Linked DNA regions of Desulfatibacillum aliphaticivorans DSM 15576. The protein of the gene in region 2 interacts with the protein of the main gene of each other region in a pairwise test. Links are inferred from orthologs where the notes say so. Each region holds a gene or a part of one and is shown on either strand. Other genes may lie near its edges.

Region 1 (7,532 bases), on a different replicon or contig from region 2:
GGCCATTGCCGGCAAAACCGCGGCCTTTTACGGACGCCGCCCCGACCCGGAAACCGAGATCGTGGCCAGCCTGGGCGCCACCGGCGTGTTCTATTGCGCGGCCATGGCGCTGTTGAATCCCGGGGACGAGGTGATTTTGTTCGAGCCCTATTACGGATATCACGCCAGCACTCTGGAGGCTGTGGGCGCGGTTCCGGTTTTCGTCCCCACAAAGCCGGGAACCTGGGAGATCGAGCCGGACGCCTTGGCCAAGGCCGTCACTCCCCGAACAAAAGGCATCGTGTTGTGCACGCCCGGCAATCCCTCCGGGCATGTCATGACCGCCGGGGAAATCGACCTGATTGCGGAAGCCGCGCAAAAGCATGACCTGGTGATTTTTTCCGACGAAATCTACGAGCACTTTCTGTACGACGGACGCACCCATCTATGCCCCGGTCTTCATCCAGGCCTGGAAGGGCGGACCGTGACCATGTCCGGCGCTTCCAAGACCTACGCCATCACAGGCTGGCGTTTGGGCTACTGCATCTGCCCTGCGGACGTGACCGAGGCAATCACCCATCTGAACGATCTGGTTTACGTGTGCGCTCCCGCGCCTTTGCAAATGGGCGTGGCCGCGGGCATGAACATGCTTGGCAGGGATTATTACGAGGGCCTGGCCCGGGATCATCAGAAAAAGCGGGATCTTTTCTGCGATACGATTGAAAAGGCCGGCATGAAGCCTTATCGCCCGGAAGGCGCCTATTACGTGCTGGCCGACGTTTCCGGCGTGCCGGGACACGATTCGTTCACCCGGGCCATGCATATTTTGGAAAAAACCGGCGTGTCCAGCGTACCGGGCCGGGCGTTCTTCCATGACGACTCAGGGGACTCTCTGGTGCGCTTTTGCTTTGCCAAGGAATTTCCCGTGCTGGAAGAGGCTTGCGAAAGAATCGCCTCATGGAAGGGCTAATGATGGACCGGTTAAGGATTTAGTCGGAAGATTCGTTGTCTTCTGCATCCATGATTTCGTATATTTTCAACTCGGGGTAATGTTTTGCCGCGCAATCCCGGCATATGCTATGGCTGAACTCGGCTTCGGAGTGCTCCTGTATATAAGATTCGATCTGCTTCCAATAGCCCTGGTCGTCACGGATTTTCTTGCAATGGGAACAGATGGGAAGCAAACCTGATAACGTTTTAACTTCGGAAAGGGCTGCTTTCAGCTTTCGGGTGCGTTCCTCCACCTTTTGCTCTAAAGTATCATAGGAGGCCTTCAGATCCTGTTCGGCGGCCTCCCGCAATCGGATCTGTTTTTTCAACTCGATATTCAAAACCGCCATGGACCGGTATCGCCAGTACCCCATGATTACGGCCGTCAGGGACAAAAAGCCAAGCATGGCCAATGTCACACGGAATGTGTTCCAGAAGGGGGTGGGCTCTCCGTGCCATTTGGTATAGATCCGGGAGTATTCCTTGGATTGAAGAAATTGTTCAATCGCCGGATTCAGCCTGTTTAAAAGAGTTATATTCCCTTTTCGGACCGCTATCCCTCTTTTTACCGTTCTCAAAGGGCTTCCCGCTCTTTTTATCCTCCGGTCCACCCTGGCCTCCCGGGCGAACGTCATTAACACCGGCTCCGGAAAAATCAGGGCGTCCACATTGCCGGACAGCAGACTGAGTAGCGCGGCCTCCACATTGTCAAATACAATCGGTTTAATGGCAGGTTTCCTTGCAACAATGGCCTCTCCGACATTCAACGCCACGACAGCCGTCTTTTTTCCAATAAGGTCGTCCAGAGATTCAACGCCCGCCGTCTCTGCAAGAACAAAAATGCGAATCGGAGAGGTTTCCGTGGGAATTGAGTAGTCAAACCATTGCTCTCGCCGGTCGGTTATTCCTTGGTCCGGGATGAGGTCCGCCTCGCCCGATTTGAGAGCTTCGAAAACCTCCTGCCAGTCCTCCTTAACGATGTATTCCACCTGGATATTGGCGATTTGAGCTACTCTTTCCAGAACATCCACCGCAAACCCGGACGGCTTGCCGTTTGCATCCGTTGTATAATGCGGCGGAAAATTTTTTAAAACAGCGGCCTTAACAGTTAGCGGTTGGGATGGTTGGAAGGCCTGCGCCGACGAACTGTGGGAGAAACCAGCAGATAAAAATGTATAAATCAATACAGCGACAATCACAAAGCAGTTAGACTTCAACATACTTCACTATTCCTCCGGGGATAATGGTTTTGCTTCCGTAAGGATGTGAGTGTTTTTTCATTTAAGAAACAATGCATTCTGGTCTTTGAAGTGTATTTCAAATAGAGATAACTTCCTAAATTCATTATTGTTTTAAGGTATATGCCCGAGGATTTTATGTCAAGTTCCATGCTTCAAAGTCCTATGCCTCGCGCCCGGAGGGCGAAAATCCGGGAAGCAAACTGTCTTTATTAGACAGGGGCCATGGTATGTTTTTTGCTTAAATTCCGTTTAAGATTGAAAATGCAGTGTGCCAGTCGCCGCCGCGCTCATAGGGGGCGCCTGAAATAACAACAATTTGCAAGCCGTTACAGAGAACGGAAAGCAAAGGAGAGCAAAATGGCATTTTTTAACTGGGATGAAAAGTACAGCGTGGGAGTGCCCCGTTTTGACAATGAACATAAAAAACTCATTGACCTTACCAACAGATTTTATGAAGCCATGAAGGTCGGCAAGGCCAGGGATGCCATGCAGGCCACCTGCAACGAACTGGTCGCCTACACGAAAACCCATTTCAATAACGAAGAAATGGCTCTGAAGCAAAGCACTTATCCGAATTTGGCGAGCCACCAGGAGGAGCATAGGCTTTTTACCAAACAGGTTGTGGAGTTGAAAGCCAAGCTAGACGCCGGGGAGCCTGTGATGGCCTCTACCCTTGGAAATTTTCTCAAAAACTGGCTTGTGAACCACATCATGGGAATTGACAAGACCTATCAGAAATATCTGAGTTGATCAAACAGGGAAGCCGGCGCTGCGAGGGGCCGGGGCGTCAAAAAAATGGCCCTCATTTTGTGCGCCGCCTTGGCATCAAAACAGGCTCATTTGCTCGGGAGAGGATTGGGATTCCCCGCCCTCCAGCAATTGGAGGTATTCCTGTTCCGTCAGCACGGTTACGCCTAAATCCTGAGCTTTTTGGGTCTTTTTAGCGCCCACTTTGGCGCCGCAAATCAGGTAATCGGTCTTGCCCGTCACTGCTTTTTGCACGTTGGCGCCCAAAGACCGGGCCTTTTCCTCCATGTCCTTGCGGGAGCCCGTTTCCATGCTTCCGGTAAACACCACGCCTTTTCCGGAAATAGGGCTGGAGACGTCCATCTCGGATTTCAGGGGCGTAGGCTGGAGGTTGAATCCCAAGTCCAGCATGTGGCGGATGGTGGGGCCTAAAGCCTTCAGGCCTTTTTCTATGGATATGCTGGTGACATCCCCGAAGCCGTGCAGGGCGACGATGTCGTCCCGGGTTTTGTCCAGCAATTCCTCCAGGGGGAAAAAGGAGAGAATCTTGCGGCTGTCGCCTTCGCCCAGGTCGCTAATGCCGAATGCCGCCAAAAATCGCCAGTCCTCCACGGGCCGGGACTTGCTCAGACCGATTGCCTCCACCAGATTCTTTGACTGCACCGGCCCGAACTCGAGCGATAAAAAGTCCTCCTCGGTCATGGCGTAGATTTTCTCCAGGCTGTCAAATCCTCCGGCCACAAGCCGTTCCACGGTTTTTATGCCGAACCAGTCCGCGTTGCCCAGAATCCGAAACCAATGGCGGATGCGCTGCTCCACCCGGGCCTTGCAGTTGAGGTTGGGGCATTTCAAAAAATCGTTGTTCCATTCCAGGGGCGTTTCGCAGACCGGGCAGTTTTCCGGGATTAGCGTATCATCCGAGGGAGTCAAGACGTTTTCCAGCTTGGGAATGACCTCGCCGGAGCGGATGACCTCGATGCTTGCGCCGACGCCCGCGCCTTTTTCGCGAATGCGTCCGGCGTTATGGGCCGTCACCCTGCGGATGGTGGCGCCGGAGAGCTTCAGGGGCTCCACTTCCAGCACGGGGGTGACGTTGCCGGTGCGCCCCACCTGCCAGGTGATGGCGTTGACCGTGGTGACGCCGGTCTCGCCTTTGGCCTTGATGGCGATCTGCCACCGGTAGTGATGGGAGGTGGCGCCCATATGGTCGCGCACGTCCTGGTTCATGACCGAAGCGACCATGCCGTCCATGGGGTAGTCCGTGGCCTGGATGAGGTCCTGGGTGATTTTTTCGCTGTTCTCGAGCAGTTCCTTGCCCGAGCCTTCCCATTTGTTCAGCGTGGCGTAAGGGACGAAATGCACCTGCTTATCTTCCAAAGCCTGCTTGGCCGAAATGTTCAAAACGTCCGAGGAAATAATCCCGACAACCATGTTCCGGGGATGCTCAAACCGGTCGGCCAGGTTTTCCTGAAAATAGGATTGAACCGCCACGATTTCGCCCAGGCCCAGGCCGCGCCCGCCCTGGGGGATCACGCCTTTTTCCAAGGCGTTTGTAATGTCGTAGCCTGCATAACCGTTGCCGCGAGTGGCCAGGATTTGTCCATCGTCCCGGGCGGCCAGGCCGTCCAGCTTGGGCGTAACCTGAAAAAGCACGTCCGTCACGCCGATCTGGGCGGCCTCTTTGTAAACCCTATCAACAAAGCGTTCCAAGGACTGTTTGTCGTAAGCCTTTTCCGTGGACAGCATGGGGGCGGGGTGGCGCACTTCGCGTTTGTCCGCAAAGGTCTCCGCCTCCACGGCGGACAAAAACCCGTGGTCCGGGGCGATCTCCCGCAGGCGCTCCACCAACAGGTCGTAATGGGCGTCAGAGATCATGGGCTTGCCGGCCCGGTAAGCCTCATTGTATTTTTCAAGCCATTGGCCCAGGAGTTCGGGATCGGAAATGTCTGCTATGCTGCTCGGCAAATCCTGCATAAGGCCTCGATAACTTTCTTACGGGTTTCCTGAAATTTGGGGTCGCTGAAGCCCGGCTTCCACTTGCCGGAATGGAGTTCGTCGGAAACAATTAACACTCCGCACAAGGCGACCTCCCGAAAATTGGCCACGGACTGAAGCGCGGAAAGCTCCATTTCCACAGCCGCCGCGCCCTGCCAGGAAAAATATTCAATCTGCTCGGGCGTCTCCCGGTAAATGCCGTCCGTGGTCCAGACGGCTTTTCGGGCGTGTTCGATTTCCTCCCGCTCCAGGGCGTCGGAAAGCCAGTCAGCGAGATCCTCATTGGGGAAGGAACGGACGATGGTTCCGATCTCCCGGTGCGAATAATGGACCGATGTGCCTTCGTCCACAAAGGCGGAGCTTGGCACGATCACGTCGCCGATTTCCAGGTCCGGGCTCACGGCCCCGCACCATCCCACAAACAGGATTTTTTTGGCGCCGCTGGCAATAAGCTGCTCCAGGACGTAAGCGGCGTAAGGCGCGCCCATCATAGGGCCGGCCACGCTCCCGCCCTTGCCGTCCTTGTTAAAATAGATCTTGTTCATGGGCAGCTGGTGCGACCGCTTAAGGCCAAGGCATTTGACCAGATCGTCCACGTCAGGCCGCACCGCACACATGAGGGCGATGGAATCCAGATTGGGGACGCCCTTAATCGCCCTGGGATTGATGAGGGCGTCCCGGGATGTTTTTTCGTCCATAATTGTCATTATTCGGGCGGCGCAAGCTCCACCATTTCATCCTTGATCTCGTCAATCATATCGTACAGCCACAAAACGTCTTCTATGGTCAGACGGCCGGCTTTTCCCTGCCTTTTGGTGCCGTCCTTGCGGGTGAACATCCTGGGGCCGATCTGGAGTTTGGGCTCGGATTCCGCATACTGATTGATGGAAATAACCAGCCCGGTTTCTTCGGACTCCCATGACTTGAGCACTTTATCCAATTCCGCATCGTAAGGCATATTCATTCTCCTTGAATGTATTATATAACCATGAACCCCGGCCGGCCCGAATAAAGGCCGCCGGGGCTGGTTCGTTGTTTGTAAAAATCATATTATGTCGGATCGCTTCGCTGAGACGCATCAGGCTATTAAAAGCGCCTTGCCGAGTGGCCTTTCCAGCCAATTTTTAAGTCACCCGCGCTTCGCGTGACCCGACAGCGTGGCGAATGAGACGTAGGTCGGGTTACGAAGTCCGGCTTTGCGCTTCAAATGGTCGAGAACGCGGGGGGACTTCAAACCCGACAAAGGGTGACTTGTTCCCTAACGACTCACTAAATCCGGCGTTGCAAGGGCTCAAACGTCAAACGTAGATTTGACCCCATTTACGCGGAAATGCGCGAGAAATCCGCAAAGCGGCCGAACAGGCCTGCGATGCCGGCCAGCAGGGCCAAGCGGTTTTCCCGGACCTTCATGTCCTCAGCCATGACCATGACGTCGTCGAAGAAAGCGTCCACCGCAGGGCGGAGCTTGGCGACTTCCAGCAGCGCCTCATCCACGCCCAGGCCGCTGACCTTGGCTTCCATGGCGGTGAAGGCTTCCAGCAGATCCTTTTCGCAATCCTTTTCAAACAGGGCCGGGTTCACTTCCTGATCGGACAGCGTTCCCTTTTCAGCAGCCTGCTTGATGATGTTGGCCACCCGTTTGAAGGTCTGGGCCAGGGCTTCGTAATCGGGCAAGGTCTTGAGTTTTTCCACGGCCGCCACGCGCTTCCACAGGTACGGGATGTCGTCGCAGGAGATGGCGACGGCCGCCTGGATGACGTCCTTGGAAAATCCCTGCTCGGCCAGCATGTGGGCCATGCGGTCAGCCAGAAAGGAGATGATCTTGTCGCGAGTTTCCGCAAGGTCCTGGTCCGCCTTGTCCTTGACCAGTTCCAGGCCTTTGTCCACGATGGCGCTAAGGCTGAGCGAATACCCCTTTTCCTGCAGGATGCGAATGACGCCGATGCCCTGACGGCGCAGGGCGTAAGGATCGCGGTTGCCCGAGGGGATGAGCCCCACGGCGAAGCAGCCGCACAAGGAGTCCATTTTATCGGCCATGGCTACTGCGTCGCCCGTTTTGGTCCGGGGCAGGGGGCCGCCGGAATAGGCCGGCAGATAATGCTCTTCCAGAGCGCTTGCCGTTTCCGCGTCCATGCCCGCCAGGGAGGCGTAAGCCTTGCCCATGACGCCCTGGAGCTTGGTGAACTCGATGACCAAGCCGGAAACCAGGTCGGCTTTGCAGAAGTGCGCCGCCTTTTGGGCTTTGTCGGGATCGCCGTTGATTTCGGGGGCGGCGGCCAGGAACTTGGCCATTTCCTCCACCCGGGCGACCTTTTCGCCCACGGAGCCCAGCTTCTTCTGAAACAGAACCCGATCCAGGCGCTTGACCCAGTCTTCCATGGACTGTTTTTTATCCACGTCCCAGAAGAACTTGGCGTCGGAGAGCCTGGCGCGGAGCACGCGTTCGTGCCCGGTGGCCACAAGCTGGGGATCCTTGCATTGGGTGTTGTTCACAGCCACAAAGCAGGGCATGAGCTTGCCGTCTTTGTCCTGGATGGCGAAATATTTCTGGTGCTCGCGCATGGCGGTGATAAGGACTTT
Region 2 (7,724 bases):
TTTTTAAATGGCGTTGCGCGCAGGGCGTATGCCAAGAATTGCGGCTGACCGACTGCGGCGGCGAACAAGGCTTCCAGGGCCGCAACAAACAGGTCAGCCCGGTTAAATGTAGCCGCGCCCCCTGTGGGCGCCTTATTGACGCGCAAGCGCGTCCATGGCAGGCACGGGGGCCTGCACTACACTGCCATAGGGAAATCGTTGGCCTGATCCTTCTCCTTTGCGTTTTGACCAACAACGATATGTAATGCCTTGATTTGCCGCTTTAGGTAAAACTCTTGCAGATAACATTGTAATGTTTATCGAGATAATAAAGCCCGAAGAGTTCACCATGTATAGAGTTTAATCCCACAATTTCTTCGCTTACAAACCGGATAGGAAAGGACTCTCTCATTAAAATGCTACGCATCTGGCGAAAATCCTCCTCTCCCGGTTCAACCAAGCCATGCCAAAAGTCTATGCCGGTCCGGCCGCTGTCATCGAGAGCCATTACCGGTTTTAGATACTCGACTTCTTCAGGCGATCCCCAAAAAATATACCCGAGATACGTGTTACCGTGTTGGTCGAAAAAAAACGTTTTAACGATAACCTGGAAATCCTCAATTTGTTTGATTTCCCTGACAGGTCTGACTGTTTCCTCACTTTCAACAGAGTCATCCATAGGAAAAAACCAGACAGGAGTCTCGACAAAGTCTTTTGGCGTTAGTTCAGACAGCTGTTTGTCCATTTTTGTACCTATTGATGAAGCGCGAAGGAATACTATTTCATCAATACAACCTTCGTGCGTTGATTTCCGGAAAGCCGGCCTTTAGGATTTTATCGGCGGCTTTTTGGATGTTGTAAGGGACGTAGCAGATGGTCAGGGCGTTCATTTTGGTGTCCCAGATCACGTATTTGGCGTTGTTATCGCCGTCCCGGGGCTGGCCCACGCTGCCCACGTTGACGATGGTCTTGCGGTTGTCCAGAAGCCAGCCGCCTTCCAGCAGGGGATAGGTAATGACGTTGTGGCCGTCAAAGGCCACCAGATCCAGGTTGTGGGTGTGGCCCACAAAGCACAGCTTGTAAGGGACCGAATCCCACATGCGGGATATGGCGCCCTGATCCGCTTCAAACAGGTATTTGTGGATGGAGTCGGGCGGAAAGCCGTGCACGCCCAGGGCGCCGTGAAACTCGATGTTCACGGGCCATTTTTTAATGCGTTCCACGCTTTCGGGCTTGAGCATTTTACGGGTGAGCAGAGCGGTTTTCTTGGCCTGGGGGTTGAAATAATGTAGAATGTCGTCGTCGTACACAGCTTCTTCGTGGTTCCCCAGGATGGAGGGGATTTTATTTTCCCACAGGAGCTGCAGGACGGGTTCGGGGTCGGCGCCGTACCCCACCACGTCTCCCAGGCAGACGCAGGCGTGCACATTTTTAATTTGCATATTTTCCAGGACAGCCGTAAATGCTTCCAGATTGGCGTGAATATCAGAAATAACAGCAATTCGCACAGTCGCCCGCCCTTGAAAAATTATGGTTGAATGATATTAGGCCTTGACAAGAAAGGCTATTTTCCTTACATACCGCTTTTTATGTTGTGGTGTCTACCGAATATAGGCCCGCACCAGCTAACGAAAGTGAAAAATATATAAATCGGCGATTGAAAAAACAATGCCGGCCAAGGAGGATGCAACATTGGCGAATCATAAGTCCGCTTTGAAAAGAGCAAAACAGAACACCATCAAGCAAATGCGCAACCGTTCCTACAAGACCCGTCTCAGGAATATGGTCAAGAAGGTCAACCAGGCTGTGGAAGCCCAGTCCGTCGATGAAGCCAAAACTATTTTGGTGGAAACTCAGTCGATCATCGATAAGTGCGCGAGCAAGGGCGTAATCCACAAAAACACCGCTTCCAGGAAGATTTCCCGCCTTGCCAAAAAGGTAGAGGCCCTGGCCGGTTAGGTTACCGAACTTGTAGTGAATGGGTGCGGCGGCTGCGCTGCACGGCCGGGCTTCAAAGCCTTGGCCGATACGGCAGCGCGCCGACCGATCCCCATTAAAAACCTTCAAAATATGCTTCCATCCGATGGCGGATTTTCATAGCCAGGCGCGTGGTTAACACCGACAACGCCTGGTTTTTGTTTGCCTGGGTGGCCGCCAGGTTTTCGCTCACCACCTGATAGGTCTCGTATTCCGAAATCTTGTCGTCCGCCCACAACACCCGGCCGTCTTCATCAAGCAATTCCAGAGACAAAATCATTTTCACCCTGCGCAGGGCTGAATCCCCGGACGACCTGCGCGCGGCATTCTCATCCAATAAAGACGCGATGGACCCCGCCAAAAGCACGTTGGCCTCGGCGCGGCTGTGGGCCAGGGTGAATTTTTGCTCCCGGGTGAACTCCCGGATCAAACCGTTTGTTATCATGGTTTCCAGGCCGGTTTCGGCTGTTTCGTTATCCAAAACCGGTATGAAAACGGCCCGCACGGGGTCGCCGGGCCTGGCGCCTCCGGAAAAATGATATCCGCAGGCGCACAGGCTTAACATCAATACGGGTAAAACCAGACGCAAAAGAGCCTTTTGCATAGGGCGGTCCCTGAACCTTTCCTGCAGCGGCTAAACCACCACATTGACCAGTTTGTTCTTGACCACGATCACCTTGCGAATGGGCTTGCCGCCCATGAACTTTTGGACCTTTTCATCGGCCAGAGCCATTTCCTTGATCTTTTCATCGTCCGTGTCCAGGGGCACGTTCAGCTTGCTGCGCAGCTTGCCGTTGACCTGGAGCACCACAACCACCTCGTCGGCGGTCAGGGCGTCTTCCCGCCATGCGGGCCAAGGGGTTTCAAGGACGCACTGGGTTTTTCCGAACAGGCTCCACAACTCTTCGGTAAAATGGGGCGTCATGGGCGAAATCAGCAGGATGACGGCCTCCACGGCGGCGCGAAGCACGCCGGCGCGTTTTTCGTCCTGCAGGTTGTCGTTCAGGCCGTAGACCATGTTCACCAGTTCCATGACCGCGGAAATGGCCGTGTTAAAATGGAACCTGCCGTCAATGTCCTCGGTGACCTTTTTAATGGTCTGGTGCGTTTTCTTGTACAGGTCCTTGAGATAGCCGTCCAGGTCGTCCGGGCTTCCCTCGAAGGGCTGCGCGTCCTTGACCTCGTCCATATGGGCGGCGAACATGCGCCAGACCCTCTGGAGGAACCGGTAGGACCCTTCCACGCCTTCCTCGCTCCAGTCCAGGTCCCGTTCCGGGGGCGCCGCAAACAGGCAGAACAGGCGGATGGTGTCCGCGCCGTATTTTGCCAGCAGTTCTTCCGGGTCCACCACGTTCAATTTGGACTTGGACATTTTTTCCACGCGGCCGGCTTCAACAATCTTGCCGCACTTGGTGCAGGTGCGTTCGTCGCCGCTTCCTTCCACTTCATGGGGAAACAGCCAGCCGTGCTCGGGGCACTTGAGGGTTTCCTTGCAGACCATGCCCTGGGTCAGGAGCCGGGTGAAAGGCTCTTTAAAGTCCACCAGGCCGAAGTCGTTCAGCACCCGGGTGAAGTAGCGGGAGTACAGCAAGTGCATGACCGCGTGCTCCACGCCGCCGATGTACTGATCCACGGGCATCCAGTATTTGACCGCATCCACATCGAACATGCCGTCGTCGCACTTGGGGCTGCAGTAGCGTTCCGGATACCAGCTGGACTCCACAAAGGTGTCCATGGTGTCGGTTTCGCGCCGGGCGTTTTCGTTGCCGCATTGGGGGCAGGTGGTCTTGACGAAGGAATCCAGTTCGGGCAAGGGCGACTTGCCGCCTTCCAGCAGGTTGGCGTCCTCGGGCAGAATCACGGGCAGCTGGTCCTCGGGCACGGGCGTGATGCCGCAATCCGGGCAGTGGATCATGGGGATGGGAGCGCCCCAGTAGCGCTGCCTGGAGATGCCCCAGTCGCGAATGCGGTACTGGACCGTCTTTTTACCCATGTCATTCTCGTCCAGGTATTGGGCGATGGCCTCCATGGCGTCGGTGTTTTTCATGCCGTCGAATTGGCCCGAGTTCACCAGCACGCCCGGGTCCGTATAGGCTTCGGTCATGGTTTCGGGCGAAAGCGCCTCGCCTTCGGGCTGAATAACCACGATTTTTTCCAGGCCGTATTTGGTTGCAAACTCAAAGTCCCTCTGGTCGTGCGTGGGAACCGACATGACCGCGCCGGTGCCGTATTCCATGAGGGCGAAGTTGGCCGTATAGATTTCCATGGTCTTGCCGGTCAGGGGATTGATGCACTGGGCGCCAATGGGCACGCCTTCCTTTTCCTTGTCGTCCGCGGTGCGTTTTGCCTTGTCCTGCTTGGCCATGCGGGCGACGAATTCCTGGACGACGGCTTCCTGGGCCGTGCCTTTGCTCAGATCCTCAACCAGAGGATGCTCGGGCGCCAGGCACATAAAGGTTGCGCCGCACAAGGTGTCGGGCCGGGTGGTGAAGACCTTGATCTTTACGTCGCTGTCCTTGACGGAAAAGAGGATTTCGGCGCCGTGGCTTTTGCCGATCCAGTTTTTCTGCATGGTGACGACCTTCTCGGGCCATCCGGGCAGTTTGTCGCAGTGCTCCAGCAGATCGTCGGCGTAGTCCGTAATCCGGAAGAACCACTGCTTCAGCTTTTTCTGCTCCACCTCGTCGCCGCAGCGCCAGCACATGTTCTGCTCCACCTGCTCGTTGGCCAGAACGGTCTGGCAGGTGTGGCACCAGTTGACGCTGGCTTCCTTGCGGTAGACCATGCCTTTTTTGAACATCTGCACAAAGAGCCATTGCTCCCAGCGGTAATAGTCGGGCTTGCAGGTGGCTATTTCGCGGTCCCAGTCGTAGGAAAAACCCATGGCTTTCAGCTGGGCGCCCATGGCGGCTATGTTTTCGTATGTCCATTTGGCAGGATGGGTGTTGTTTTTGATGGCCGCGTTTTCCGCGGGCATGCCGAAAGCGTCCCAGCCCATGGGGTGAAGGACGTTAAAGCCCTGCATCCTCTTAAACCGGGCCACCACATCGCCGATAGAGTAGTTGCGAACATGCCCCATATGGATTTTTCCGGACGGATAGGGAAACATTTCCATAAGAAAATACTTCTCTTTGGAGGGGTCTTCCTTCACTTTGAACAGTCCGGCGGCGTCCCAATGGGCCTGCCATTTGCCTTCTATTTTTTTGGGGTCGTAGCGTTCATCCATGCCAAAATGCCTTTCACATACAGGGGCTTAAGAGAGTTGTCAGTAATATAAACCGGGCTGGTCCCTCCCGGCTTTCCATGGTCAGGGCCTATACTATCAACTTTCATCCATGCCACAACTCAGGGCGTTTGGCAAGGAGCAGGCGGTTATTTCATCGCGTTATAACCCCCAGAATTCCGTTGACTTCATTGCGTTTTATTTCTATCTAATAGGCAAGCAAGAAAGAACCCTAACCATAATGAAAGTTTAACGCCAATGACAACAAGAATTCTTGTAAATGCGGTAGACCCGGAGGAGTGCCGCATCGCGATTGTCAAAGACAACAATCTTGAAGGATTCCATATAGAAACCGCCGCCCGGGAAATCACCCGCGGTAACGTATACAAGGGCGTCATCGCCCGGGTGGAGCCTAGCCTTCAGGCCGTGTTTGTGGATTATGGAGCTGATCGCCACGGGTTTTTGCAGAAAAATGAAATTCACAGCGATTATTTTATGGACACCCATTCCGGGGATACAGCCATCAAGAATTTGCTGAAGCCGGGGATGGAGCTTTTGGTCCAGATCACCAAAGACCCCGTGGATAAAAAAGGGGCCATGCTCACCACCTTCATCTCCCTGGCCGGCCGGTATGTCGTGCTCATGCCGGGCAGCAAGACCCGGGGCGTGTCCCGGAAGATCGAGGAGGAGGAGGAGCGGGTCCGCCTGAAAAAGATCCTGGATTCCTGCACGATTCCCGAGGGATTCGGGGTGATTGTCCGCACCGTGGGCAAAAAGGGCACCAAGTCCGTTATTTCCCAGGACATCAAGCATCTGCACAGGCTTTGGAAGACCATCAATAAAAAAGGCATTGAAGAAAAGGCCCCGGCCCTGCTCAATAAAGAGCAAAGCCTCGCCATTCGTTCTTTGCGGGACAATTTCAATGCGGACGTGAACAGCATCCTGGTGGACGATCCCAACGCCTACGAGGAAATCAAGGAGTTCATGTCCGTCATCGCGCCCCGGAGAAAAAAGGTGGTGCGCCTGCACAAAGAGGAACGGCCCATATTTTCCAAGTATCAACTGGAAATGCAGATCGCCTCCATCTTTGAGAGCAAGGTCAACTTGAAGTCCGGGGGAAGCATTGTAATCCATCCCACGGAGGCCCTGGTTTCCATTGACGTGAACTCAGGCAAGTCCACCAAGGAAGCGTCGGTGGAGAAAACCGCCCTCAAAACCGATTTGGAAGCGGCCGAGGAAATCGCCCGGCAATTGCGCCTGCGCGACCTGGGCGGCCTGATTGTGGTGGATTTTATCGATATGCGGGACGTCAAAAATCGCACGGCCGTTGAAAAGGCCATGCGGCAGCACGCCAAGTTGGACAAGGCGCGTATGAAAATCGGCCGCATTTCCCAGTTTGGGCTTATGGAGATGTCTCGCCAGCGCATAAGCCCCTCTATTGACTACGGAAGCTATCTTACATGCCCCCATTGCCACGGCAAGGGCAGGGTGCCGTCCCTGGAAACCATGGCCCTGGATTTTCTGCGTAAGCTGAGGTCTCAAATCATCAAGGAAGGCGTTAAAAGCATGGAAGGCATGGTTCCGGCCAATGTGGCGGAGTACCTGTTAAACAAGAAGCGCCGAGAGTTGAATGACCTGGAATTACGGCATGATGTGACCATAGTCATAAGGCCGGACAAAGGTCTTGTCCCAGGTGAATCCCATATTCACGCCGAAAAATAGGCTTGACGGTCTCTCCTTTTTTTTCTACTACTTCTCGACTTAAGCTCCAAAAGCCGTGTTCGTATTGGCGGGGGGACGCCATATGGTGAAAAACAGACTTTCAGAGAGGGAGACAAATGAGTTGGCATGATTTTATTGACGTGTTGATGCAGATCCTCACCACGCAGACCGGGTTATTCGCCTTGGACATCAAAATGGTGGCCATGTGGGCCATCGGGTTCTTTTTCATTTATCTGGCGGTGGCGAAAAAATATGAGCCGCTGCTGCTTTTACCCATTGGGTTTGGAATCGTGGCGGTGAACTTCCCCCATGTGCCGCTCATGGGATTTGACGAAGCAGGCAAACGTCATCTGTTTGAAATATTCTATCACTATGGGGTGGAATGGGAAGTAATCCCCTGCGTGATATTTTTAGGCCTTGGCGCCATGACCGACTTCGGACCTCTGATCGCCAACCCGAGGACCATGGTCATCGGCGCAGGCGCCCAGCTTGGGGTTTTCGTAACCTTTTTGGGCGTTTTATTCTTTGATTTTTCCCTGAGAGAGGCCGCTTCGGTCGGCATCATTGGAGGCGCGGACGGTCCCACCACCATCTACTTGACAGCCAAGCTGGCGCCGGACCTATTAGGGGCCAACGCTTTGGCGGCGTATTCGTACATGGCCATGGTGCCTTTGATTCAGCCTCCCATTGTACGGCTGTTCTCCACCAGGAAGCAGCGCCTTATCCGTATGAAGCAGCTTCGGCCCGTTTCCAAGCTGGAAAAGACCATCTTTCCCTTGTCCGTGTTCATGGTCATCTCCATCCTGATTCCGGCGGTCACTCC

The links.
Region 1: the proteins of leuS (region 2) and G491_RS0105950 interact in binary tests that used the Escherichia coli proteins (3 or more experiments, as listed by UniProt). The link is inferred for Desulfatibacillum aliphaticivorans DSM 15576 from one-to-one orthologs.

The regions. Positions count from the first base shown.
Region 1 is NZ_AUCT01000003.1:384,651-392,182, reverse strand. What follows is about bases 2,484-5,483. They hold G491_RS0105950 (BRCT domain-containing protein), read right to left. Parts: upstream 4,932-5,483; coding sequence 3,036-4,931; downstream 2,484-3,035. Other genes in these bases: G491_RS29610 (nucleoside phosphorylase), read right to left, coding at 4,907-5,483; G491_RS0105955 (bacteriohemerythrin), read left to right, coding at 2,568-2,960. Also shown: G491_RS0105965 (pyridoxal phosphate-dependent aminotransferase), read left to right, coding at 1-949; G491_RS33440 (transporter substrate-binding domain-containing protein), read right to left, coding at 969-2,189; more of G491_RS29610, read right to left, coding at 5,484-5,650; G491_RS0105940 (hypothetical protein), read right to left, coding at 5,659-5,910; glyS (glycine--tRNA ligase subunit beta), read right to left, coding at 6,273-7,532. UniProt on the Escherichia coli protein: DNA ligase that catalyzes the formation of phosphodiester linkages between 5'-phosphoryl and 3'-hydroxyl groups in double-stranded DNA using NAD as a coenzyme and as the energy source for the reaction.
Region 2 is NZ_AUCT01000043.1:9,733-17,456, forward strand. Bases 2,387-5,578 are described here. They hold leuS (leucine--tRNA ligase), read right to left. Parts: upstream 5,183-5,578; coding sequence 2,591-5,182; downstream 2,387-2,590. Other genes in these bases: lptE (LPS assembly lipoprotein LptE), read right to left, coding at 2,387-2,560; G491_RS0125260 (Rne/Rng family ribonuclease), read left to right, coding at 5,438-5,578. In the rest of the region: G491_RS0125235 (hypothetical protein), read right to left, coding at 263-724; G491_RS0125240 (metallophosphoesterase family protein), read right to left, coding at 765-1,487; rpsT (30S ribosomal protein S20), read left to right, coding at 1,672-1,938; more of lptE, read right to left, coding at 2,033-2,386; more of G491_RS0125260, read left to right, coding at 5,579-6,901; G491_RS0125265 (sodium ion-translocating decarboxylase subunit beta), read left to right, coding at 7,018-7,724.